One region of the Aurantimonas sp. DM33-3 genome, then DNA from elsewhere that is predicted to be linked to it. Evidence: predicted binding sites of a transcription regulator. Region 1 holds the regulator's gene; each other region holds the start of a gene.
What was found. The regulator PhoB, encoded in region 1, activates phosphate uptake and scavenging genes when phosphate is short. The targets are predictions, from matches to a motif close to TGTCATNNANCTGTCAT.
Positions count from the first base shown of each region.

Region 1 (2,265 bases):
CTGATGGACGAGCCCTGTTCGGCCCTCGATCCGATCGCGACCGCCAAGGTCGAGGAACTGATCGACGAGCTGAAGCAGAACTACACCATCGTCATCGTCACCCATTCGATGCAGCAGGCGGCGCGCGTCTCGCAGCGCACGGCGATGTTCCATCTCGGCTATCTGGTGGAGGTCGGCCCGACGGAGAAGATGTTCTCCAACCCGGACGACAAGCGCACCCAGGACTACATCACCGGCCGCTTCGGCTGAACGAAGGCAAGGAAGCGTCATGCCCATGACCGAACATACAGTCACGTCCTACGAAGACGAGCTGAAGCTGATCGTCCGCCGGATCTCGGAAATGGGTGGGATGGCCGAGCGGATGGTCGAACAGTCGGTCGCCGCGCTGATGCGCAGCGACTGGGGGCTGGCCCAGTCGGTGGTCGCCGACGATCTGCTGCTGGACGATGCCCAGCGGGCGCTCGACGAGCGGGCGATCATGACCATCGCCAAGCGCCAGCCGATGGCCGTCGACCTGCGCGAGATCGTCGGCGCCATCCGCATCTCCAACGACCTGGAGCGGATCGGCGACCTGGCCAAGAACATCGCCAAGCGGGTGATCGCGGTCCACGACCATGCCCATCCGGTGCAGCTGGTGCGCGGCATCGAGCATCTGTCGGAAATGGCGCTGGAGCAGCTCAAGGAAGTGCTCGACGCCTATGGCGAGCGGGACTACGAGCGCGCGCTCGCCATGCGCGAGAACGACGAGCAGATCGACGCGATGTACACCTCGATCTTCCGCGAGCTCCTGACCTACATGATGGAGGATCCGCGCAACATCACCTCCTGCACCCATCTCCTGTTCTCGGCCAAGAACATCGAGCGGATCGGCGATCACGCCACCAACATCGCCGAGACGGTCTATTACATCCAGACCGGCAAGCAGCTCGAGAACGAGCGGCCGAAGGGCGACAACACGGCGACGATGACCCAGCCGGTGCCGAACGACCCGCCGAGCCAGGCTGACGGGGGCTGAAACCGATGAGCGCACGGATCGTCGTCGTCGAGGACGAGGAAGCCCTCGGCATTCTCCTGCGGTACAATCTCGAGGCCGAGGGCTACGTCGTCGACGTCATCGACCGGGGCGACGAGGCCGACATCCGGCTGAAGGAGGAGGTGCCCGACCTCCTGATCCTCGACTGGATGCTGCCGGGCCTCTCGGGCGTCGAGCTGTGCCGGCGGCTGCGCCAGCGCGAGGAGACCGAGCGCCTGCCGATCCTGATGCTGACGGCGCGCGGCGAGGAGAGCGAGCGGGTGCGCGGCCTGTCGGTCGGCGCGGACGACTATGTCGTCAAGCCGTTCTCGACGCCGGAGCTGATTGCCCGGGTGCGGGCCATGCTGCGCCGCTCCAAGCCCGAGAAGATCTCCAGCCAGCTTGTCGCCGGCGACATCGACCTCGACCGCGAGACCCATCGGGTGCGGCGCGCCGGCCGCGAGCTCAAGCTCGGACCGACCGAGTTCAAGCTGATGGAATTCTTCATGCAGTCGCCGGGCCGGGTGTTCTCCCGCGAGCAGCTGCTCGACGGCGTGTGGGGCCGCGACATCTATGTCGACGAGCGCACGGTGGACGTGCATGTCGGCCGGCTGCGCAAGGCGATCAATCGCGGCCGCGAGCGCGACCCGATCCGCACCGTGCGCGGCGCCGGCTATGCGCTGGACGAGCAGTTCAGCGCCGCCAGGTCCCCGGCCGCGCCGGCCCGCACGCGACTGAGCGCCGGCGCCTGACGGGTCTCCGCCCGGCGCCGGGCGGCTTCTTCACGAGCCTGAAACGCAAACACCCCGCGCGGCCTGGCCACGCGGGGTGTTTTTCATTCGGTGGGGCCTGCGGCGCCTAGCGGGCGCGGCGGCGATCCGAGAAGGGCTGGAAGGCCAGCTTGGCGTGATAGGCGCAATAGGGCGAGGCATCGCGGGCGTTGTTGCCGCAGAAATGGAAGTCCGGCTTCATCGGGTCGCCGACCGGCCATTTGCAGGTGGTCTCGGTCAGCTCGACGAGGCTGAGCTTGCGGGCGATCGGCACCACTTCGGCGCTCTCGCGCTCCTGCGGCTGATCCATCACCTCCAGCTCTTCCTCCGGCTCCATCTTCAGCGCGGTGGCGCCCATGGTGCGCGGCATGGAGCGGCTCGGGGCCTGCTGCTGCGAGGCGGCGACCAGACGGGCCGGCACCACCATCTCGACAGTCTCGACCTCGGCCGTGCGGCGCGGGGCAGGGCGCTCGACGGCGACCG
Region 1 is NZ_JACSGS010000003.1:73,691-75,955, reverse strand. It holds gene pstB (phosphate ABC transporter ATP-binding protein PstB) at 1-249, shown strand, start outside; gene phoU (phosphate signaling complex protein PhoU) at 269-1,015, shown strand; gene phoB (phosphate regulon transcriptional regulator PhoB) at 1,021-1,764, shown strand; gene H9Q09_RS05345 (GcrA family cell cycle regulator) at 1,871-2,265, opposite strand, start outside.

Region 2 (2,265 bases), on a different contig from region 1:
GCGCCGCGGAAGATGTAGGGGAAGCACAGGACGTTGTTGACCTGGTTCGGGAAGTCCGAGCGCCCGGTGCAGATCATCGCGTCGGGCCGCACCTGCTTGGCCAGATCCGGCATGATCTCCGGCTTCGGATTGGCCAATGCCATGATCATCGGCTTGGCGGCCATCTTCTCCAGGAGCTCGGGCTTCAGGACGCCGCCGGCCGACAGGCCGAGAAAGACGTCGGCCCCGTCGATGACCTCGGCGAGGGTCCGCTTGTCGGTCTTCTTGGCATAGACCGCCATCCAGCGGTCCATCCGCTTCTCGCGGCCTTCATAGACCACGCCCTCGATGTCGGTGCAGGTGATGTTCTCGCGCTTGGCGCCGAGCTCGACGAGGAGGTTAAGGCAGGCGATCGCCGCCGCGCCCGCGCCGGAGGTGACGATCTTGGCGTTCTCCAGCGACTTGCCGGCCAGCATCAGGCCATTGCGGATCGCCGCCGCCACGATGATCGCGGTGCCGTGCTGGTCGTCGTGGAAGACCGGGATCGCCATGCGTTCGCGCAGCCGCGACTCGACCTCGAAACATTCCGGCGCCTTGATGTCCTCGAGGTTGATGCCGCCGAAGGTCGGCTCCATCGCCGCGACGACGTCGCAGATATGGTCGATCTCGTGGGCGTCGATCTCGATGTCGAAGACGTCGATGTCGGCGAATTTCTTGAACAGGACCGCCTTGCCTTCCATCACCGGCTTGGAGGCGAGGGGACCGATGTCGCCGAGACCGAGGACGGCGGTGCCGTTGGAGACCACGCCGACGAGATTGGCGCGGCTGGTATAGATCGCCGCCAGCGACGGATCGGCCTCGATGGCAAGGCACGGCGCGGCGACGCCCGGCGAATAGGCCAGCGCCAGATCGCGCTGATTGCCCAGGGTCTTGGTCGCCTGGATCGCCAGTTTTCCGGGCTTGGGATAGCGGTGATAGAAGAGGGCCTGTTCGTCGAGATCGCCCATGTTCGGCCGATCCTTGGCGGTTTCCTGTTCGGACATTCCTGCTCCTCCATCCCGGCGTCGCCGCGCGATGATGGCGGCGGCGACGTGTCGCGCTTCTTCTAACGTATCGATCCCGGCAGGCAACCGGACCACGCCGCTCGTCCACCGCCGGAAGCGAGCTGCCGGAGCGTCACACGACTGCAATCAGAATCGTGCATTTCCCAAGCAACGCAAAGGCTTTAACCGGGGCAAGGCACGGGATGGCGACCATGCACAAGCTGACGACGGCGCGGCATCTCCGGACATTGTTCCTGTCCGACGTGCATCTGGGCTCCAAGGCGGCCCAGGCCGAGATGCTGGTCGACTTCCTGCGTCTGCACGATGCCGAGACGATCTATCTCGTCGGCGACATCATCGACGGCTGGCGGCTGAAGCGCTCCTGGCACTGGCCGCAGGCCCATAACGACGTGGTGCAGAAGCTGCTGCGCAAGGCGCGCAAGGGCGCCCGCATCGTCTATGTGCCCGGCAATCACGACGAGTTCCTGCGCGATTTTCCCGGCCATCATTTCGGCGGCGTCGAGGTCAAGCGCACGGACATCCACACCACTGCCGACGGTCGCCGCTTCCTGGTGATGCATGGCGACGAATTCGACGTGGTGGTCCGCAACGCCCGGCTGCTCGCCTATCTCGGGGACTGGGCCTACGACATGGCGATCTCGATCAATGTCGTCTTCAACTATGTCCGCCGCCGGCTCGGCTTTCCCTACTGGTCGATCTCGCAATGGGCCAAGCTGAAGGTGAAGAACGCCGTCAACTTCATCGGCGCCTTCGAGACGGCGCTGGCCGACGAGGCGGCCCGGCACGGCTGCGACGGCGTCATCTGCGGCCATATCCACCATGCCCAGATGACCCGCCACGGCGCGGTCGAATATGTGAATACCGGCGACTGGGTCGAAAGCTGCACCGCCGTGGCCGAGCGCCATGATGGCTCCTTCGAGCTCATCCACTGGGCGCATCTGGCCGGCGAGCGCTCCACGGCGCCCGAGACGGCCTTCGAGCGCGAGGCCGCCGAGCCGGATGCGGCCCGCGTCGAGGCGGCCTGACATGACCCGCATCCTGATCGCCACCGACGCCTGGGAGCCGCAGGTCAACGGCGTCGTGCGCACCCTGTCGAGTCTCGCCCAGGAGCTTCGCGGCCGGGGAAGGGGCGTGCGCATCGTCGGCCCCGCCGACTTTCGCACCGTCGCCTGTCCGACCTATCCGGAAATCCGGCTGGCACTGGCATCGGCCGATGCGCTCG
Region 2 is NZ_JACSGS010000011.1:28,716-30,980, forward strand. It holds gene H9Q09_RS15055 (NADP-dependent malic enzyme) at 1-1,022, opposite strand, end outside; gene H9Q09_RS15060 (UDP-2,3-diacylglucosamine diphosphatase) at 1,226-2,068, shown strand; gene H9Q09_RS15065 (glycosyltransferase family 1 protein) at 2,070-2,265, shown strand, end outside.
Region 2: H9Q09_RS15060 (UDP-2,3-diacylglucosamine diphosphatase) is a predicted target of PhoB. The motif match lies at 1,154-1,170, and genes of this name have one in related genera.

Region 3 (2,265 bases), on a different contig from region 1:
AGTAGCCGACGAGACCGCCGAAGCGCAGCTCGCTCCACTCGTTGGCCTTGAACGAGACACCGCCGGCCAGGGTGTAGAGATCGGTGTAGGTCGTCTCCGAACCGGTCGACACGCCGCGATCGTAGCCGACCGAGACGGCCGCCGAGATCTCGTCGGTGAACGCCCGGCCGAGACCGATCGACGCCGTGTAGCCGTCACGCCAGTTGTAGGGCGACAGGCTCGAGCGGGTCACGCCACCGGTGGAGATCGAGCTGACGGCGGTGCCGTTGGTGCTCCAGTCGGTCCAGCGGAAGGATGCCAGCAGCAACGTGCCCGGCGCGATGCCGGTCTGCGCGTTGATGTAGAGGCTCTGCGGGCTGACGACTTCCGAGAAGTTAGATGTGCCGGCTGCAACGGTCGTGCCTGCGGGCGGCACGGCAGTCGGGACGACCACCTGGGCGCCACCGGGGCCGATGATGTAGGCATTGCCGTTGGAAACGACGGAACCCGTGCCGGTGAAATTATCGTGCGTGGCTTCCGAGCGATACATCACCTGGGCGCGCAGCGCGATTTCCGGCTTCTCGAAGGCGGCGCCAACACGGTAGCCGATGGCGTAGTCGCTCTTGGTCTCGACCGTCGTGCGCACCGGCAGGAAGACGGGGGTCGTGCCACCGCCCGGCAGGGGCGCCGCACCAACGGGGGTGCCGGAGAGGCTGGTTCCGTCGAAGGTGAAGTCTTCGGCGAAGACGCCGCCGAGAATGCTGAAGCGGCCGATGTCATTGGTGTAGGACAGGCGGCAGGTCAGGCCGAACTCGTTCGACTCGAACTCGCTGGTCTCGGTCCGCGAATTGGCCGTCGGACCAGCCGGAAGCGCCCCGCCCGGCGCGCCGGTATAGTCGGATTCCGCCGCGAAGGAGATCACGTAGGTGCCTGCGCAGCCAGCCATCTCGCTGTTGATGCCGAAGGCCAGCGACGGGATGAGGTAATTCTGCGTATAGGTGCCGAAATTGCCGCTCTGGCCGTTGATCGACTCGAAGCCGCGCTGCGGATTGACGTAGGTGACGCCGGTCCGCATCACGGCGGTGCCCTGCTCGAACAGGATGTCCGTGTCAGCCGTGCCGCGCTGGAAGCCACCGGCGAGGGCCGACGTGCTGAGCGCCGCCGAAGCCAGGGACGCGCCGAGAATCGTTGTCAGAAAAGTTCGCAATGGAATCCCCCCACTCTTGTTGAACTTCCGCGGGAACCCAGCCGCTGAAAGTTGACGCAAACGTAAACGATAAATTCGCGGTCCGGAACTCCCCGGTTGCAACACCGGGGCGATTGCGACGCTTCCGCCACAGCGGCGATCATAGCCGGCGAAGCCTGCGCAAGCCTTTGCACATTCTGCTTTTTCGCGTGGGGGAACGGGGAGTTACGTAGGGAGAGATCGGCGCGCGCACGGCGCGAGGAGACAAAATCGTGTCTCGAGCGTGTCATAAATACGACAGATCGGCGGCTTGGCACCAAGGGCCGGACGATACCGGGCATTGCAGGAGCACGGCGCCTCCTTGCGAGGACACGCCGTGCTCCGAATTATAAAGCTACTGCAGCCGTTCGAGCGCGGCCGACAGCTTGTCGGCCTCGATCCGGTAGCCTTCGCGCTTCTCGCGCTCCTGCTCGACGATCTCGTCAGGCGCGTTGGCGACGAACTTCTGGTTGGAGAGCTTGCGGTCGATCCGCTCGATCTCGCCCAGGGCCTTGTCGCGTGCCTTGCCGAGGCGGCTGCGCTCGGCGGCGACGTCGATGAGCCCGGCCAGCGGCAGGGCGAAGCTTCCGCCCGCCGCTAGGATCTGCGCCGACTGTTCCGGCGCGGTCTCCGCGGTGACGATGGTCGCCAGCCGTGCCAGCCGCTTCACCGCGGCGCCGTGCCGCTCCAGCCGCGCCGCGGTCGCGGCATCCGGCGCCACCGCGACGAGATCGGCCTCGGTCGCCGCCGGCACGTTCATCTCCGACCGCACCGAGCGGATCTCCGACACCACCTCGATCAGCCAGTTGATATCGTCGGCGGCGTCGCGGTCGGCGAAGTCGAGCACCGGCCAGGCCGCATGGCAGAGCAGCGAGGCGCGTTCGCCGGCGGCGGTCACCTGCCACAGCTCCTCGGTGATGAACGGCATGAACGGATGCAGCAGCGCGTAGATCCGGTCGAGCACCGACCCCATGACGTGCCGCACCTCGTTGGCCGCGGCCTCGTCGCTGCCCATCAGAGCCGGCTTGGCCAGCTCCACATACCAGTCGCAGAACAGGTTC
Region 3 is NZ_JACSGS010000006.1:128,358-130,622, reverse strand. It holds gene H9Q09_RS10590 (long-chain fatty acid transporter) at 1-1,186, opposite strand, end outside; gene H9Q09_RS10585 (valine--tRNA ligase) at 1,560-2,265, opposite strand, start outside.
Region 3: H9Q09_RS10590 (long-chain fatty acid transporter) is a predicted target of PhoB. The motif match lies at 1,439-1,455, and genes of this name have one in related genera.